DNA from 4 places in the Peribacillus sp. Bi134 genome. Region 2 is predicted to be linked to each of the others. Evidence: riboswitches for the same ligand, from Rfam matches in the RefSeq annotation. Region 2 holds a riboswitch; each other region holds the start of a gene.
What was found. Region 2 has a riboswitch for S-adenosylmethionine ahead of mmuP (S-methylmethionine permease). Riboswitches for the same ligand answer to the same signal wherever they lie in the genome.
Positions count from the first base shown of each region.

Region 1: another riboswitch for S-adenosylmethionine. It lies ahead of LQ188_RS05810 (5-methyltetrahydropteroyltriglutamate--homocysteine S-methyltransferase); the one in region 2 lies ahead of mmuP (S-methylmethionine permease).
Region 3: another riboswitch for S-adenosylmethionine. It lies ahead of mtnK (S-methyl-5-thioribose kinase); the one in region 2 lies ahead of mmuP (S-methylmethionine permease).
Region 4: another riboswitch for S-adenosylmethionine. It lies ahead of LQ188_RS00470 (bifunctional homocysteine S-methyltransferase/methylenetetrahydrofolate reductase); the one in region 2 lies ahead of mmuP (S-methylmethionine permease).

Region 1 covers NZ_CAKKLN010000002.1:585,403-590,371, forward strand. The annotation lists gene LQ188_RS05800 (MFS transporter) at 1-494, opposite strand, end outside; gene LQ188_RS05805 (metalloregulator ArsR/SmtB family transcription factor) at 652-954, opposite strand; gene LQ188_RS05810 (5-methyltetrahydropteroyltriglutamate--homocysteine S-methyltransferase) at 1,164-2,267, opposite strand; SAM riboswitch class I at 2,351-2,452, opposite strand; gene LQ188_RS05815 (hypothetical protein) at 2,608-3,027, shown strand; gene LQ188_RS05820 (glycerol-3-phosphate responsive antiterminator) at 3,199-3,741, shown strand; gene LQ188_RS05825 (MIP/aquaporin family protein) at 3,968-4,792, shown strand; gene glpK (glycerol kinase GlpK) at 4,815-4,969, shown strand, end outside.
Region 2 covers NZ_CAKKLN010000001.1:293,313-298,281, reverse strand. The annotation lists gene mmuM (homocysteine S-methyltransferase) at 1-480, opposite strand, end outside; gene mmuP (S-methylmethionine permease) at 477-1,865, opposite strand; SAM riboswitch class I at 1,949-2,051, opposite strand; gene LQ188_RS01450 (flavin reductase family protein) at 2,276-2,884, opposite strand; gene LQ188_RS01445 (alpha/beta hydrolase) at 2,902-3,510, opposite strand; gene LQ188_RS01440 (ring-cleaving dioxygenase) at 3,510-4,457, opposite strand; gene LQ188_RS01435 (ring-cleaving dioxygenase) at 4,482-4,969, opposite strand, start outside.
Region 3 covers NZ_CAKKLN010000001.1:52,142-57,110, reverse strand. The annotation lists gene LQ188_RS00305 (pyridoxal phosphate-dependent aminotransferase) at 1-1,162, opposite strand, end outside; gene LQ188_RS00300 (carbon-nitrogen family hydrolase) at 1,262-2,044, shown strand; SAM riboswitch class I at 2,116-2,269, shown strand; gene mtnK (S-methyl-5-thioribose kinase) at 2,348-3,550, shown strand; gene mtnA (S-methyl-5-thioribose-1-phosphate isomerase) at 3,565-4,611, shown strand; gene LQ188_RS00285 (LCP family protein) at 4,703-4,969, opposite strand, start outside.
Region 4 covers NZ_CAKKLN010000001.1:84,002-88,970, forward strand. The annotation lists gene ligD (DNA ligase D) at 1-261, opposite strand, end outside; gene LQ188_RS00460 (Ku protein) at 412-1,254, shown strand; gene LQ188_RS00465 (MOSC domain-containing protein) at 1,760-2,410, shown strand; SAM riboswitch class I at 2,522-2,620, shown strand; gene LQ188_RS00470 (bifunctional homocysteine S-methyltransferase/methylenetetrahydrofolate reductase) at 2,725-4,572, shown strand; gene metH (methionine synthase) at 4,565-4,969, shown strand, end outside.

The sequences.
Region 1 (4,969 bases), on a different contig from region 2:
ATTCCGCCAAAGACGGATTTCCAGCCGAATGCATCCGTCATGATTCTTCCGAGAGGTACGCCAATGATAAGGGAAGCTGTAAACCCCATGACAACTGTCGCAATAGAACTTGCTTTTTTATCTGGCGGAGCAAGCTTAGCGGCAATATTCAGAGCGGTGACTACAACCAATCCTGCACCAAGTGCCATGATTATGCGTGCAAATAGAAACGGTCCAAAGCCTGGTAATAGAAAGGCAAGCAGGTTGGACACTATGAATAGTCCAAGGGAATACAACATTAATTTTCGTCTGTCTAAACTTGCTGTCAAAGCCATTAGAATGGGTGTACCGATTGCGTAGACAAGGGAGAAAATTGTAATGAGCTGTCCTGCGGCAGCAAGGGTAACTCCAAGAGAATCCGCAATCTTATCCAAAATTCCGGATATGATGAATTCGGATGTTCCTACTAAAAAACTGATTATCGCCAACATGTAAATTTTCCATGTATTAAGCAAAATAGATTCACTCCTCATTAATGATTATCAATTTTATATAAAGATATATCGGAATATGTTAATATGTATGGATAAAAAAATAAACATATCGCGAAATGTCGAACTGTTAGGGGGGGGAAATGAACCCAACCCTCTAAGGTACGGATCAGGTTCATTTTCATACTTCTTCTTTCAAGAAATCAGTAATTTTTGAGATTGCATCTTCATCTCGTTTGTAATACGTAAACTTTCCTATCCGCTCCGTTTTAATCAATCCTGCTCTAAGAAGCATCGAGAGGTATTGAGAGGCCGTGGACTGGGTCATGTTTAATTTTTCCGTAATCTGACTTACGCAAACGCCGGTTTCCTTCATGTCTATTCCCTCATGAGGGGTGAAGTGGAGTTCAGGCGCCTTGAGCCATTGTAAGATTTGCAACCTGGATTCATTGGATAATGCTTTAAATATCTCGATTGTTTTCATACATTTCATTATATCGAGAATTATCGATATGTCAAATGATTTTAACATTAATCGTTAATTTCATAAATCAAAACTTGATACCGTTATTCAAAAGAGCCATTAAAGGAATGGAAATGTATTATTGCAAGGACCTAATCGGCTCCCTAATAAGTGCTGCCGATTAGGTTATTCGAATCCTGTAAATCAGTATTAAAGTTTCCGCAAAAAAATCATTCCCACACTTCTTTTGCTACATCAACGACGAATTTCAGCTTTTCCCATTGCTGTTCTTCGGTTAGCTTGTTGCCGTGATGGGTGGAGGCGAAGCCGCATTGAGGGCTTAAGCATAATTGTTCGAGAGCAACGAAGTGCGAGGCTTCTTTAATGCGTGCCTTAACAGCTTCCTTGTCTTCGATTTCCCCATTTTTTGAAGTGACGACCCCCAGTACAACCTGTGCACCGCCATTTGGAATGTATTCCAATGGTTTGAAATCCCCTGAGCGTTGATCATCATATTCCAAGAAGAATCCATCCACTTTTTCTTTTGCCAATAAAGTGGGAGCGATACGGGCATAGCTTCCTTCAAACGCCCAAGTCGACTGATAGTTTCCGCGACATAGGTGGGTAGTGACGACAAGGTCTTCTGGTTTGCCTTCCAATGCTCCATTAATGACACGAAGTGCAAGATCAATTAACTGTTCCCTCGTATATTTTCCATCTTTGAACTGGAAATCTGGAGCTGAAAGTCTGGCAATATATACATCATCCAATTGAAGATAACGCACACCTGCTTCATAAAAGGCTTTCAAAGCATGCTGATAGGCTTTGATGATATCATTTGCATAGTCTTCGATATCAGGGTAGATGTCTTCATTATGAATACCTGCAGCAAATAATTGATTCGGACTGGGAATCGTTTGCTTGGCAACGGCACGTCCGTTCACGATTTTGTTCAATTCAATGAAATCACGAATGAAGGGATGTTCAGGATTGAATGAAACCTTCCCGGTATTGCGAACGTTATATCTCTCTGTTTCCACACCATCGAATGTGAGACCTTTTTCAGTCACATATCCCTCGATGCCATTTAAATGTTCGAGGAAGTCAAAGTGCCACCATGTTCGTCTGAACTCGCCGTCCGTAACAGCCTCTAATCCAACTTCAATTTGTTTATCGACAATCCGTTTGATTTCTTCGGTTTCAATTTCACGAAGGCGCTCTGCTGAAAGGGTACCCTCCCTAAATTGCTTTCTGGCAATATGTAAACGTTCCGGTCTTAATAAACTTCCGACGTGATCGGCCCTGAATGGTGCTTTCGTTAATGTGATTGACATGTTGCATTCCTTCTTTCCTTTTAAAAATAAAAAACCTCTTCTTAAAAAATAAGAAGAGGTGTTGGCAACAAAGCTATATACTCTTCTTATCTTCAAGTTTTTACACTTCTGGAATTAGCACAGTACATGAATAGTCTGTTGCTGAGGCATCAAAGGGCCAGTCCCTCCACCTCTCTGGATAAGAGTTGTCTATTAAATTAATTATGACTATACAGGTAGTTTTTACAAAGGTCAAGAGCTGGAGGTTGAATATTTAGAATATACCGTTTATTAATCGGACTGAAATGTTAACGGCATCAGGGAATCCGGCATAAGCTTTGAGTGGGGAGGGAATGCAAGGATGAGTCCATTCAAAAGTGGCATACCGATAACGGTAACTGAAGCCATGGTAGAGAGAATCATAAAAATGAAATCATCTGGTCAGGATATTAAAGTCGAGATTACGCCGAAGCATATTGTGCTTTCCGGAACGATGGAAGTGAAAAAAATGATGTTTAAGAAAAACGTAGCTTTCCGGATTACATTAAAACCGGTTCATGTGGAAAAAAGAACGATTTCATTTGAATTAGTGGAAATGGAACCAGTTGACAGGAATTTCATCAACCAAAGGATATTTAACAGACCGCCATTTTTTGAATTTGAAAAAAGAACGATCAAAATGAATGTTAATGCTTGGAACATCGTGAGAAAAATTCCGGTGGGCACAATTAAATCGTATGAACTTGTCGAAGGTGCATTGATAATGAAACTTTCTTTATGAGTTAAGGGATATTTTACATACAACCTTATCCGCAATCTATAAAGGGAGTGCCAGGTATGTTAGTGTTATTGTGAGATTGTCATGAAAAAAATGTGATTGATAAATCAAGCTCTTTAAAATATACTAAATAACTTGAAGTTTTGAGTTCTTCTGGGAATGAGGAGGATAATGATGGATCAAAAGATTTTGCCTGCTTCAGCAAGCATGAAGGATTTTGAAAGATTTCTAGAAAGTTCCTATGAAATAGGTGTGTTTCTTGATTTGCATATATCACAATTGAAAAATGTAAGTATGATGGCAAAACAACATAATAAGAAAATGATTTATCATGTCGATTTGATCCATGGCATAAGAAGTGATGAGTACGCGACAGAATTCATTTGTCAGGAATATAATCCCTATGGGCTGATTTCGACTAAATCAAGCGTTATATTGAAGGCGAAGCAAAAGGGGGTCATTGCCATCCAGCGAATCTTTTTAATAGACTCACATGCGCTTGAGAAAAGTTATAAGCTGGTGCAGAAAACCAAGCCGGATTATATCGAAGTATTGCCGGGCGCCATGCCATGGATGATAAAAGAAGTGAAGGAACGATTGCAGACACCGATTTTTGCAGGCGGCCTCATACGTACTTCGGATGAAGTCCTGAATGCCCTTGATGCTGGAGCTTCGTCGATCACCACATCCAAAACTGAATTATGGGATATCGTCTAATAGGGGAAAATTGAAAAAAATTACAGAAAAATAGATTAATTTTTCACAAAATATTGACAGCGTTTTCATAACCTAGTATATTTTACAGTACAAGTTAATATATGTGACGGAGACTAGGAGATTCACAACAGATCTATTCATAATTTATTTATGAAGATAGTTCTGCTGTGGATCTCCTTTTATTTGTTGGCAAGGTTTAATAATTTAACAGGGGAGGGGTTTTATCATGACTCCATTTTGGGGAGAAGTGTTAGGCACGATGATATTAGTTGTATTCGGAGCAGGTATTGGGGCTGGTTCATCCTTAAAGGGTTCCTATGCAAAGGATGCCGGCTGGATCGTTATCACGATTGCGTGGGGATTGGCGGTTACCATGGGTGTTTTTGCAGTGGGTTCCATAAGCGGGGCGCATTTAAACCCGGCGGTCACAGTAGGTTTTGCCATTATTGGAGAATTTCCATGGAGTGATGTGCCCGGTTACATCGTTGCCCAGATGATTGGCGCGATACTCGGCGCGACTCTAGTATTCCTGCACTATTTGCCACACTGGAAAGCTACGGATGATCCAGGAGCGAAGCTTGGTGTGTTCGCGACTTCACCTGCGATCCCGCACACATTTTCAAATCTATTAAGTGAGATGATTGGAACTTTCATCCTTGTTCTTGGATTATTATTTATAGGTGCCAATGATTTTACAGAGGGCCTAAACCCATTTGCAGTCGGGTTATTGATTGTCGTGATTGGGATGTCTCTTGGCGGAACGACAGGATACGCCATTAACCCGGCCCGCGATCTGGGGCCGCGCATCGCTCACTTTTTGCTGCCGATACCCGGTAAAGGCAATTCCAATTGGGGCTATTCATGGATTCCGGTCATTGGACCGATAGTTGGGGGTTCACTTGGTGCCGTTTGTTATAAAGCATTCTTTATGGGGGAAATAACAGCAGGATTTTGGTCTGTTTTGGGTGCAAGCCTGGTACTATTGATATTAGCCTATGCTTTTGGTAAAAAACAGTCACATGAATTGGAAAGCAGAAATATCGCCAGTTAAATTAAAAGGAGGGGCATACACAATGGAAAAATACATTTTATCATTAGATCAGGGAACAACTAGTTCGCGGGCGATTTTATTTAACGAAAAGGGGGAAATCGTCCATTCCTCCCAAAAGGAATTCACGCAGCATTTCCCTAAACCAGGCTGGGTCGAGCATAACGCCAATGAGATTTG
Region 2 (4,969 bases):
CAACGCTGATATTCGTGAGCTATGGAATGCAATTAAAGTTTCATCCGAAACACCATAGTTTCCTACATATTCTGAACCATCTGCAAGATAAGCCCCATAAGGCCCAACAGATGCAGCAACCAATGGCTTAGGCCTAAGCGTTTGATTTTCTTCCTTCCAAAAATCATCTCTTGCTTTTCTTGCGAGTAAAACCGTTTTCCGGATTAGCTCCAAAGCCTCTTTTTCTTGTATTCCGCGGAGTGCGAAACCTTCAACAGTGGCTTGGTAGCTAGCCGTAATCGCACAATCCGCTCCAGCACGAAAATAGTCAGAATGCACTTGATAAATCACTTCTGGATTTTCAAGTAATACACGTGCAGACCAGAGCGGGTCGTCCAAATCACATCCATGCCTCTCTAGCTCTGTAGCTAAAGCTCCGTCTAAAATCATGACTGAATGATCTCGTAAAATAGCGTCAATTGGGTTAGTTTTAATGTTCATGATTTACTCCTCTTTTCTTTATGGTTTTGTGTCAGATAATAACTTCCATAGCAAATCAAAATAAATGGAATGCCACAATATAGTGCAATTCGTTGTGTAGGATCAAATGCAATTCCTATGCAAGAAGCTAGGCATAGCATAAAAGAAACGATTGGTACGAGTGGATATAATGGCGTTCGATAAGCTAAGTCATTTACTGAATTTCCTTCGTTTATATATCGTCTGCGAAATAGAAATTGCGACATGCTAATACTCATCCAAACTACAACAACGGCTAGTCCAGAAATGGATACAAGCACTATGTAAACAGTATCCGGTGCAATAATACTCGAAAACAGGGCTAAGCAGCCGCCCAACATACTGAAAAGGACTGCATTTATCGGAACTCCCCGTTTTGTCAATTTTGCAAATATTGGTGATATAGTTTCCTTATCTGCAAGTGACCAAAGCATTCTGGATGCCGCATACAGTCCTGAGTTTGCAGCAGACAAAATGGCAGTTAATATAACAAAGTTCATAATATCCGCTGCATATGGCACACCAATCCGTTCAAGAACTGCCACAAAGGGGCTTTCTAATACGCTTGCATCCGAAATAGGCAATAATGCGGATAATACAACGATGGTTCCTACAAAAAAGATAATCAATCTCCATAATGTCATACGGATTGCCTTTGGTATCGTTTTTTCTGGATTCACAGTTTCTCCAGCTGCAATTCCAATTAATTCAGTTCCAGAGAATGCGAAATTCACCGCAAGCATCGTCATTATAATGGCAAAAGCACCATTCGGAAATAAACCTTCACTTGTAAAATTGGAGAATAACGGAGCGGATTGTGAATGAATTATTGGAATGAAACCTAGCATTACCGCTGCTCCCAAAATAATGAAAATCACAATGGCAAATACCTTTATAGACGCAAACCAGAATTCGGATTCAGCGAAAAATTTAACGGTCCACGCATTTAATGCCAAAACCAATATGGCAAATAGTGCACTCCATATCCAGACATTGATTGATGGAAACCATCTCTGCATCAACAATCCTGCAGCCGTGAATTCCGAACCAAGTGCAACTGTCCAAGTTAGCCAATACAACCAGGCTACTGTATACCCTGTCCCAGGACCTATGTATTTAGCTGAGTAGCTATGAAACGCACCTGTCTCGGGCATATGTACTGCCAGTTCCCCTAGACATAGCATGACTAGATAAACCACTAATGCCCCAATCAGATACGAAAGGATGGTGCCAAACGGGCCTGCCTGTTGAATCGTATAACCCGAACTTAAGAATAAACCTGTTCCAATCACCCCGCCAAGCGATAGCATTATTATATGCCGTGCCTGCATTTTCCTTTGAAAATCATGCTTCCTTTTGTTCTCCATTCTTACTCTCCTTTATCTTGCATCCAGAAAAAACGAAAACGCACTCTAAAAAAGAGTGCGTTACTGACAAATAAACACGTACGGTCTTATCTATCAAGGTTTCACCCCCTGGAATTAGCACAGTGTCATTGCAGACCTGTTGCTGAGGTTTCATAGGGCCAGTCCCTCCACCTCTCTGGATAAGAAATTATTTTTTTATAACTTTATCAATCTATGAAAAAATTGTCAAGTTTTGTTTCGGTTTGTAAAGGCTTCCTTTAAAATCCAAACGATCAACGCACCTTTGGCATAGATATGAACTTGTTTTTGGAACAGTCGCTTACATTATAGAATTGTAAATAATGCTAACCGGGAATAATTTTTAAAAAATGACGACACCTTAAAAGATGACGCCATTTTTCTTATATTCCTTAAGGTCTTTCAATTTCAAATAATTCTCCTAGTTTTGTATAAGTATGACCCGCTAATCTTGCTACTGGTTTTAGCCCATTCTGGTCAATTCGGCCATTATGGTAAATCTCCTGCTCTATATGATAGCAGACTATTTTCCCTATCAATAAATCACAACCAGGTTTATTCTTGGAACCTGCCAAAGGTATCGCATGCTCCAATGTGCATTCAAAGCGTACCTTCGCTTCTTGCAATCCTGGTACCGACACCTTATCACTAACAGCCTGAGTGAAATTGGTAAGACCCAATTCACTTTCGTCAGACGGGAGTTCCTCGGCCGTTCGATTTGCATCAGCAACATTGTCTTCATCAGTGATATGAACAACGAATTCACCTGTTTGAATTGCATTTCGGGCCGTGTCCTTCAAAACTCCTTCTTTCCGTTGAACAGAAATGGAAATCATCGGAGGATTGGAACTGACTATGTTAAAAAAACTGAACGGCGCTATATTGATTGTACCGGTTTCGGATTGTGTCGTGACCAGGGCTATTGGTCTCGGTATGATGCTTCCAGTCAAAAACTTATAATTTTCCCGTTCTGTAAGACTTTCAGGATTTACTGAAATCATCTTCATCCCTCTCATTCTTATAAAAAGTTCTTTTGAAACCATGAACTTGCTGCATCAACCTCTGAACGTGTTAACTGATGACCGTAATTTTCCCAGTGAACGTCCACCGCAGCACCCGCTTGCAGTAAAATCCGATTAAGTTCATCAGTTTCTGCTGCGGGGCAAATCGGATCGTTTTTACCTGCAGCAATGAATACAGGTATATCCGATAGGGACGGCAAAGCAATCCCGCGTCTAGGCACCATTGGATGATGAAGAATCGCTCCTTTTAATGCCCCTTCGAAATGGAACATCAAACTTGCTGCTATGTTTGCACCATTAGAATAACCTAATGCCACCACTCTGTCACGATCGAAGTCATATTGTCCGGACGCTGATTCCAAGAAGTCATAAAGCTCCTTCGTACGGAAAATCAAATCTTCTTCATCAAAAACTCCTTCAGCCAGCCGGCGGAAATAACGGGGCATTCCGTTTTCAAGTACATTTCCCCGTACGCTGAGTACGGATGATCCCGGTGAAACCATCTCCGATAATGGCAAAAGATCCGTTTCCGTTCCTCCAGTGCCATGTAAAAGCAAAAGCAACGGTGCATCTGGATTACTTCCTTTTTGAAAAATATGCTTCATCATTTATCCTCCTCTAGTACCCTCGGCACTGCCGGCAGTAACGTTTTCTCCATAATTTCCCTTTTTTCTTCAAGCCAAGGCGGCAGCATTAATTTACTACCCATCGTTTCCTTCGTTTCATCATGAGCAAAGCCAGGTGGATCTGTGGCAACTTCAAAGAGTATGCCTCCATCTTCCCTGAAATAAATGGCATCGAAGTATTGGCGGTCTTTAAAGGGTGTCACGCCATAGCCATGGTTTGCGATATGTTCCCTCCATTCTTTATGATCTTCATTATCGCTTGCACGCCATGCAAGATGATGAACAGTTCCCACTCCGATTTTCCCATTTGGCAAAACCGTTTTTTTAACATCTATCAAATTTCCGATGTCCGATGTTGATTTGAAGCGAATGAAATCGCCCTCTTCCCCCATCTTTTGCAAACCCATCACTTCCTCTAAAAGTTCCATCGTTTTGATCGGTTTAGACGTCAATAATACAGCACCGCCGAATCCCTTGATTGCCTTATCAGCTGGTACACCGCCGAATGACCACTCGCTATTTTTACCTTCTTTACGCTCAACCAGTTCAAGTTGCAATCCATGTGGGTCCTGAAATCCCAGATAATCCTCGCCGAAGCGTGAGATCTTTTCAAAGTCAATATTAAATTTACCCAAGCGCGTTTCCCAGAAGCCCAATGAACCTTCCGGAATGGCATATGTTGTTATCCCCACTTGTCCGGAGCCAATTGTCCCTCGGTATGCCCCAGGCCAAGGAAAGAAAGTGATGATAGTGCCCGGTGAACCTGATTCATCTCCGAAATATAAATGATAGGTGCCTGGATCATCAAAATTAACGGTTTTCTTCACCATACGCATTCCCAGCACTCCAGCATAAAAATCCACATTCTCTTGAGGATTGCCTACAATTGCGGTTATATGATGTATTCCTGCATTTTGCTTTTGCATGCCGATTCCTTCCTTTCCCCTTGATTAATTAGTTGATTTTGTATTCAGTGGTTTTAAATTCGATTCAATATCTTTTCTTTTTGATTCTAAAAATGGCGGCAGGGCAAGGTTCTCACCTAGGTGCTGCTCTGCTTCATCAACTGCAAATCCAGGTCCATCAGTAGCTAGTTCAAATAATATTCCATTCGGCTCCCTAAAATAAAGTGAACGAAAATAAAAGCGGTCCACATATCCAGAGTTCACGAATTTTGATTCACTAATTTTTTCTATCCATTTTCTAAGTTCTTCTTCATTATCCACCCGAAAGGCAACATGGTGTACTCCACCCCTCCCCAACCTTTCCCGAGGAATGTCATTCCTTTCTTCAATATGAAGTTCCGCTCCTGTTCCTCCCTCACCTGTCTCATAAACGACAATTGGATTTTGCCCCCTAATTGCAGATGGGTATGTGCCTGTTTTCCTGAACCCCAATACCTCGGAGAGAACACTTTCTGTTAGTTCAATATTAGGTA
Region 3 (4,969 bases), 240 kb from region 2:
TTAATTTACTTATCCGTTCCACAGCCTCTTTCAGCCGTTCTTCCGAAGTCAGCAGCCCTACCCTGACATAACCTTCGCCAAATTCACCAAATCCATTCCCTGCGGCAACAGCAACGTGGGCATGCGTTAATAAATAGTCTGCAAAACTCTCGGACGTAAAACCTTTAGGTACCTTGAGCCAGGCAAAAAATGATGCCGCAGGAGCTTTGACATCCCAGCCGATTGCCCTCAATCCCTCAATGAAAATATTCCTTCGCCCCTCGTACATCTGCACTAACTGCTCTACACAGCTCTGCGAGTCAAGCAAAGCGCTTGCGGCAGCTTCTTGTATCGCCGGGAAGAGACTCACATAAAGATGGTCTTGTAATAGTTCAAGAGCTTCTATGACACTCTTATTCCCCACTGCGAAGCCGACTCTCCACCCTGCCATATTGTATGTTTTCGATAGTGTGTATATTTCTATTCCTATTTCCTTCGCTCCCTCTGACTGGAGAAAGCTTATCGGTTTTTTTCCGTCGAATCCTATCGCCCCATAAGCGAAGTCGTGGACCACACAAATTGAATGCTCTTTTGCAGTAGAGACGGTCTCATCAAAGAAACTTTCAGTTGCAGAAGCACCTGTGGGATTGTTCGGATAGTTCAAGAACATCATTTTGGCTTTATCAAGCACTTCTTTATGTATGTCACTGTATTTTGGAAGAAAATCATTTTCTTCTGTCAAGGGCATGAATTCGGTCTTTGCCTGGGCTAAAACAACACCGGAAAGATAATCCGGATAGCCGGGATCCGGAACAAGGATCGTATCACCCGGATTCAATAAACACTGCGGCAGTTCGACAAGGCCTGCCTTTCCCCCGAAGAGAATCGCCACTTCACTTTTCGGATCCAGCTTGACACCGAATTCACGTTCATAAAAGACGGCAGCAGCATCTTTTAAATATTGATGCCCCCGGAATGGCGAATATTTATGATTAATCGTTTTTTCAGCGGCAGACTGCAAGCTTTTCACGATATGGTCTGGTGTCGGCTGATCAGGGTTTCCCTGGCCTAAATTAATGACATCATGTCCTTGCTCCGTGATGGCATTGACTTTTGCGACTAGTGAGGCAAAAAACTGCTTGGGCAGGTCCTGAAGCTGTCTGGATTTTTCGAATTGCACCATTTATACACCTTCTCTGAAATTTCTTGAAATTCTAGACACAAATGATATATGTTTATCATAGTCTTGTAAAGCATTTTTTACATGTGGGGGTTTTAAACGATGAAGTGGAAAATAGCTTGTATTCAAATGGATATAGCATTCGGGCAACCGGATATCAATTTTCAGGTTGCGGAACAATGGTTGGAAAAAGCAGCACGGTCAGAACCCGATATCGTCATTTTACCAGAGCTTTGGACAACCGGATACGACTTAAGCAGGTTAAATGAGATTGCTGATCAAGAGGCGGAAAAAACGATTGAATTTCTTAAAACACAGGCAAGGAAACACGAGATTCACATCGTAGGCGGTTCCATTGCGAAAAAAACAAGCAAGGGAATCTATAACACCATGATCATCATCGATAAACAGGGAAGTCTCATAAAAGAATATGATAAGCTTCACTTATTTCAGTTAATGGATGAACATCATTTCCTGAAGCCAGGAGAAAAGGATGGTTTATTTACTCTTGATGAAAAAATATGTGCTGGTTTCATTTGTTATGACATCCGTTTCCCTGAATGGCAGCGAGCCCATACCGCTAAAGGCGCCGAAGTTCTATTCGTTACGGCTGAATGGCCAAAGCCGAGACTCGATCACTGGAGAGCCTTATTGATTAGCCGTGCCATCGAGAACCAAGCCTATGTAGTAGCCGTTAATCGCTCAGGCTCTGATGTCAATAATATATTTGCCGGTCATTCCCTGATTATTGATCCTTGGGGAAATATCATAAGTGAAGCCGGAGAAGGAAACGAACTCCTGACAGGCACCTTGGACTTCAATAAAGTTACGGAAGCACGTAACAAAATACCTGTATTCGAAGATCGCCGTCCTGATTTTTATTAAATTACCCATTGACAAACTATTTAAAAAGTTGATATTATTTTCCCGAAGATTAAAATTTCAGAAAACATTTACTCTTATCAAGAGCAGGCTGAGGGATAAAGGCCCTATGAAGCCCAGCAACCGACTGTAATACCATTGTGAAATGGGGCGGATTCACCGCCGGATTATAAAATCCACAGAGCACGGTGCTAATTCCACCAGAATTCATATTCTGGAAGATAAGAGGTCCGAAGCCAAAACTTCTGCCTCTTTCTATATGAAAGAGGCTTTTTTATTCTTATTTTGAATCCGGAGGGGAAAAGAATGACTCAAAACCATTCAAATTTTAAGAGATTGACAAACGAAACAGCTATAACCCTTGCAAAAAAACTTGGGTTGGTCAATGCGGATGCAAGTTTAACATGTAAAGAAATCGGCGATGGAAACTTAAATTATGTTTTTCATATTACAGACACAGTCACAAATAAAGGAATTATCATTAAACAAGCGGTTCCTTATGCCAAGGTACTTGGCGAAGGTTGGCCGCTGACATTGAAAAGGGCTGCAATTGAAGCGAATGCGCTGATTCATTTCAGAAGTTATTGCCCAGAATTCGTACCGCAAGTCTATTATTCTGATGAAAAGCTTGCCATCACGGTCATGGAGGATTTATCCCATTTGAAAATCGTTAGAACAGGATTGATCGAAGGCGATTCATATCCATTGCTTTCACAGCATATTGGTGAATATGTTGCGAAAACGGCATTTTATACATCCGATTATCATTTAGAACCCTCTGCCAAAAAGGAAGTTGCCCGACATTTCACGAATCCCGAACTCTGCAAAATCACTGAGGTCTTCATTTTCACAGATCCATTTTTTGAGGAACTCCCGGGAGATTTCGAGGTGGAATTGACTGATGCCGCCAAAAATATATGGAATGATAAAGCAGTGATCCTCGAGGTCGCTAAGCTGAAACAAAGCTTTGAAACCGAGCAGGAAGCCTTGCTTCATGGAGATTTACATACTGGAAGTATATTTGCAAGTGAAACTGAAACAAAGGTTATTGATCCAGAATTCGCTTTTTATGGTCCAGTTGGTTTTGACCTTGGTCAATACACTGCCAACCTTCTCTTTCAGGCAGTCACACGTAATAGCGTTGGAAAGGAAGAGATTTTCACACACCTTAATGAATTTTGGAATGCCTTTGAAGAAACTTATTCCGAATTATGGGAAGGCCAAAATAAAAGCCCATTTCGTCACGTGAAAGGTTATCTGCCTTATTTACTGACAAAATTCAAAAAAGATGCATTCGGCTTTTCCGGCTGTGAACTGATTCGGCGAACCATCGGACTTTCCCATGTTGCCGATTTAAATGTCATTGAAGATAAAGAAACAAGGATCGCTGCCAAAACGGCTACATTGGAAATTGGTGCTTTTTTAATTAAAAAACGGGAAGAATTGGATGTTCCAGCTGTCATTGAAGCCTTGAAGCAACGTACACTGCCATCTTATTCAACCATTTAAAAGGAGACCTGCACATGACAACACATGCACCATTACCTTATTCGGTACAATGGGCTGATACCCATATTACATTATTAAATCAACAAGCCCTTCCTTCCATAACTGAATTCATTGAACTTCATTCTGTTGATGATGTGTATGACAGCATTTTGACATTAAAAGTTCGCGGTGCCCCAGCAATTGGACTGACGGCAGCATTTGGTGTTGCACTTGGTGCGAAACAGGAAACAACCGCTGAATTAGCCGAATTCAAGAAAAATGTATCAAGGCATATTGAAAAACTCGCATCATCACGGCCAACTGCTGTCAACCTTTTTTGGGCGTTAAGGAGGATGGAAAATACTCTGGAAGCTGCGCAAAGCATTTCAACTGCCAAGGAAGCACTTGTATCGGAGGCTAAAGCCATCTTTGCTGAAGATGAAGAAATGTGCAGGAAAATCGGGGAACATGGTTTATCCTTATTCACTAGAGGAGATTCCATTCTAACGCATTGCAACGCTGGGGGAATTGCCACGGCTCGGTATGGCACAGCCTTGGCTCCCTTCCACCTGGCAAAGGAAAAGGACTTTCCGCTAAAAGTGTATGCATGTGAAACCAGGCCTGTCCTGCAAGGGGCGCGTTTGACTGCTTGGGAATTGATGCAAGCGGGGGTTGATGTCACATTAATTTCTGATAATATGGCTGCCCATACGATTCATCAGAAAGGAATAAATGGAATCATCGTCGGTGCCGACAGAATTGCGGCTAATGGAGATACAGCCAATAAAATCGGGACATTGGGATTGGCGATATTAGCCAAGCACTTTGGTATCCCTTTTTACGTGGCCGCTCCATCAACCACATTCGACCTCACTCTCGAGTCCGGCACTTCCATCCCGATCGAAGAAAGGAATGAAGCGGAAATCACCTTCATTCAAGGTGTTAGGATCGCTCCTGAAAACGTGAAAACTTTCAATCCAGCCTTTGATGTTACACCGAATCATCTAATTACAAGCATCATTACCGAAAATGGCATCATAACCCCGGATTTCATTAAAAACATTCCGCTTTTTGTTAAATGATCCAGGTTGCTTTATTGATGATAAAAAACGAGAAGGGTTACTTATCCCTCTCGTTTTTGTGATTATTCTTGCGAGGTCCATAATACAATTTTTATTTTTTTGAAAAGAATTCTTGAAGTGCCTTCTTATTTTTAGTGTAGTCCATTTCCAAAACGGCTCCGGACTGGGGATATATTTCATCTTTAAAGCTTCCTTCCACTGGAACCCTTAAGGTTTCGACGGTGTCCGGTGTATGGAAGACGGCTTTTGGCCCCATTTCCATTATTGTTTTCAGTCCAATATCCGTATCCAAGTACGAGAGTCCTTGTTCGATTATACTAGGAAGGGCTGCCATCCCTTCGAAGGACGAGATTTGATT
Region 4 (4,969 bases), 210 kb from region 2:
AAAGTCCGCTTTCGCTTCATTGGTAAGCCAGACCAATTCTCCATCCAACTGAAGCGGGAGATATTCTTCCAGGTCCAGTTCTTTGATGTAAGCAATGATTTCTGGGAATTGTGGTGATAATTCCTTCTCGTTCCGACTTGAAATGCTTATGGTATCGGAGTTTATCGTTAAAATAGCCCTAAAGCCGTCATATTTGACTTCATAACGCCAATCCTTGGAGCTGGGGGCTTCGGGGTAATATGTTGGCAGCATCGGTTTCATTTTTGTATCACCTCCGCAAAAAATTGATTAACATTATTTTGCCAAAAAAACGAAGTGTTAGAGTTGGCAATTGTTTTTTCGGTTTTTTTTGAACAAAGGGGAATAATAAAATTGTTCTTCTCTTTAAAAATAAGTTATGAGGTGACGAATATGCATACGATGTGGAAGGGGAGCATATCATTCGGTTTGGTGAACATTCCGATCAAACTTCATGCTGCAACGGAGGATAAGGATATTTCTTTAAGGACGTTGCATAAGGAATGTCATTCACCGATTAAATACGAAAAAGTTTGTCCGGTATGCCAGAAAGAAGTGGGTAAGGATGATATAGTCCGCGCTTTTGAATATACAAAGGGAAAATTTGTTGTATTGGAAGACAATGAACTAGAGCAACTGAAAAAACAAAACGAAGAAAAAGCCGTGGAAATTGTGGATTTCGTTAAAATTGAAGAAATAGATCCCATTTATTTCAATCGGAGTTACTACATGTCCCCTAATGATGGAGGGATAAAAGCTTATTCCCTTTTGAGGCAGGCCCTCAAGGAATCGAATAAGGTAGGATTAGCAAAAATCATCATTCGCTCTAAAGAACAAATGGCGGTAATCCGAGTCGTTGATAATACCTTGGTGATGGAAACGATTCATTATCCGGATGAAGTCCGTTCCACAGCGGATGTTCCGAATATCCCCGCCAATGATACCATTGCAAAAAAAGAAATCGATACTGCCGTATTATTAATAGATCAATTAACGACCACTTTCGATCCGACAAAATACACCGATGACTATCGAACCGCTTTACTTGAATTGATTGAATCAAAGAAAACGGGACAGACGACGATTACAGCCAAAACAAAAGAACCAGTTTCCAACAATGTAACCGATTTAATGGAGGCATTACAGGCATCCATTGACCGTACGAAACATGATGAACCGGAAAAGAAAAAGACGACCCGAAAGAAAGCGGCACCAAAAAAAAAGAAACAAGCTTAAACAGGAAGCTGAGCGGAAGACATATGGTGTCGCTCGGCTTTTCTGCTTGTTTTAGCAAGGAATCAGGCCTCTTATAAGGGAATGAAAGTGACTTTACAGGGAGGTATTTGAATAGGGAATGAAAGTGAAAATAGGTAAGTGAATCACGATTTAAGGATTAGAATGGAACTAAAAGAAAATGATGGATGATAATGAAGGCAAAAAAATTCGCTCCCTAAAGAGCGACAATGAGGAATTCAATCGTGAAAATCAACATATAGGCGAACGGTTGTAGTTTTCGACTATATATTGTGTTCATATTCTACCATATTTAATTCTGAAATAGCAACAAAATTACTGAAACTAACCTATGAATTTTTCTGGAAATCAATGATATTTCGCCCATTTAACGGCTCATGTGGCTTTTTCACTTCATATATGTTTAAAAACTACTGAATATAATGGATTTTTAGTATAATTTATACATATAGAATGATATAAATTAAATATGAATGGAAGATGCAAAATGGAAAATGGAAAAATCAAATCACTACAGGCCGGAAAGCCGAAACATGAAAGTTTTTCGAATGTCGATATCTTTTCAGCCATGGATAAACAAGCACAGGATCATGTGAAAGTGACTAAATCAGGCATAATTGGTGATGGGGTAGGTAATGAAAAGTTCCATGGAGGTCCTGATCGGGCTTTGTGCTTTTACCCCTTTGAGCATTATTCATTATGGAATGAAAGATTCTCTAAAAAGCTGGATATCCCAGCATTCGGTGAAAATTTAACCGTAGCGGGGATGAGGGAAGAAACCATGTTTATCGGTGATATTTATCAAATAGGCGAAGTGATTGTTCAAATTAACCAGGGGAGGATACCTTGTTCGACCATTTCCCACTTCAATCAAGAACCTAAGTTTTTGGAACTCGTGCTGAAAACGAGTTTCACTGGTTATTTTGCAAGAGTACTTCAAGAAGGAACGATAAATAAACAAAACGAGATCGTACTAATAGATCGTTTGCAAGAAAAAATTTCAGTTCATTATGCAGCAGAGGTAATCCTTCATAAACGAGATGGGCTGGAAGGCGCCATGGCTTTACTTACTCTGGACCCATTAGCGGAAGACTGGAAACAAAGAATCTTGAAGAGGGTTCAGGCTGCAAAAGATTGAATCATTTTTGCAAAAGTGAAAAAAATGTCGATCAGGTATTGAAATTGACAGATTATTAATGTAAATTAAATATAATCTAATTTTGAAATCTTGTGAAAATTATATAAATGGATCTTATCGAGAGAGGTGGAGGGACTGGCCCGAAGAAACCTCAGCAACCAGCTTAGGCAAAGGTGCTAAATCCAGCAAGCAGAGCTTGATAGATGAGGAGAATGTTTCAAAAAACCTTCTTCTTTGAGAAGGTTTTTTTTCCTTTTCTCTCATACTCATAAAATACGACAAAAACAGGACTGTTTTTGAGAGAGGGTGTAATGATGAATTTTCGTAAAGAAGTGAAAGAAAGAATGCTGGTTGGGGAAGGGGCAATGGGGACCTTATTGTACTCAAATGGCATCGATCAATGTTATGAGGAATTAAACTGCACGAATCCGGATCAAATAGAGTCTATCCATCGTGCCTATCTGGAAGCTGGTGCAGATATCCTTCAATCGAATACATACGGAGCCAATTTCAACAAATTGAAACGGTATGGACTTGAAGATGAAGTAAGCAGAATCAATCGCCAGGGAGTCATTCTTGCTAAAAAAGCGGCAAAAGGAAAGGCTTATGTCTTCGGTACCATAGGGGCACAACGGAGTATCAGAAAATCGGATTTAAGCCTGGAAGAGATTAAACGGGGGTTTCGTGAACAGCTATACAGTCTGTTGATGGAAAACCCTGATGGGATTCTCTTGGAAACATTTTATGACCTGGAAGAGCTGGAAACCGTTCTGCAAATCGTAAAAAATGAAACTGGACTGCCGATCATCGCAAATGTCTCGATGCATGAACTGGGTAATCTCCAAAATGGAATCCATTTAAATGAAGCCTTTCAAAAACTCGAGCAATTGGGTGCCGATGTTGTTGGGGTGAATTGCCGTCTTGGTCCACATCATATGATCCGGGCATTGGAAGAAGTGAGTTTGCCAAAGCAAGCATCGATTGCCATATACCCTAATGCCAGCCTCCCTGATTATGTGGATGGAAGGCTCGTCTATAAAGCCGTGCCGGAATATTTCGGTTCAAGTGCCCTGGAACTTCGTGAGCAAGGTGCCGCTATCATAGGCGGGTGCTGTGGAACGACGCCACTGCATATTCAAGCTGTAAAGAATGCGATCGGAAGTTTTGCTCCCGTAAAAGAGAAAGTTACGAAATCCCGTGAAATAGAAATAATTGAAGTGAACGAAAGAGAATTGGAACTTCCACTGTACGAAAAGGCCAAGACGGAAAGGACGATCCTGGTTGAACTTGATCCACCTAAAAAGCTGGGAATAGAGAGCTTCATGACCGGTGCAGAGGTTTTGAAAAAAGCAGGGGTCGATTCCATTACACTAGCGGATAATTCACTTGCCTCACCAAGGATATCGAATGATGCTCTGGCTAACCTACTGAAGAACCAATTGAATATTAATCCGATGGTGCATATAACATGCCGTGATCGAAATTTGATTGGCCTGCAATCACATTTAATGGGTCTGCAGACGGTGGGGCTGAATGAATTATTGATCATCACCGGAGATCCTTCAAAAATAGGGGACTTCCCGGGTGCCACTTCGGTTTATGATTTATCTTCCTTCGACCTTATAAGCATGGTCAAACAATTTAATGAAGGTCTTTCCTATTCCGGTCAAAGTCTGGGGCAACGGGCAAATTTTAAAATTGCGGCAGCGTTTAATCCGAATGTGAAATATTTGGATAAAGCAGTACTGAGAATGGAAAAGAAGATTTCCTGTGGTGCTCAATCCTTTTTGACACAGCCAATTTATTCGGTGGAGCAAATCGAAGAAGTACATGAAGCTACAAAACATTTAGAAACCCCGATTTTCATCGGTATCATGCCTTTGACAAGCACCCGGAACGCAGAATTCATCCATAATGAGATCCCAGGCATCAAATTGCCTGATAACGTAAGAAGGGCAATGGCTTTAGCGGGGGATGACCCTGTAAAGTCAAGGATTGAAGGGGTTAATATCGCGCGGGAACTGGTGGACGCGGCAAGGGAAAAATTCAAGGGCATATATTTAATCACTCCGTTCCTTCGCTATGAAATGACGGCGGAACTTACGAAATATATTAGAAAAGTCGATAGTAAACAGACATCAGAGGTGGCAGTACATGAATAAAAAAGCGATTCAAGATCAGTTAAATTCCAAGATTCTCCTACTTGATGGGGCGATGGGAACCATGCTTCAAGCGGAGGATTTGACAGCAGATGATTTTGGCGGGGAACAATTCGAGGGCTGCAATGAATATTTAACACTGACGCAGCCGGAAATCATCCAATCCATTCATGAAAAATATTTAGCGGCGGGCGCAGATATCATTGAAACAAATACCTTTGGAGCGACCAGCATCGTTCTTGAGGAATACCAAATAAGCACGATCGCCTACAAGCTAAATAAAATTTCAGCTGAGCTTGCCGTTAAAGCTTGTGAAAAGTATTCCAATGAAGAATGGCCAAGGTATGTAGCTGGCTCGATGGGCCCCACTACAAAAACGCTTTCCGTAACGGGCGGAACG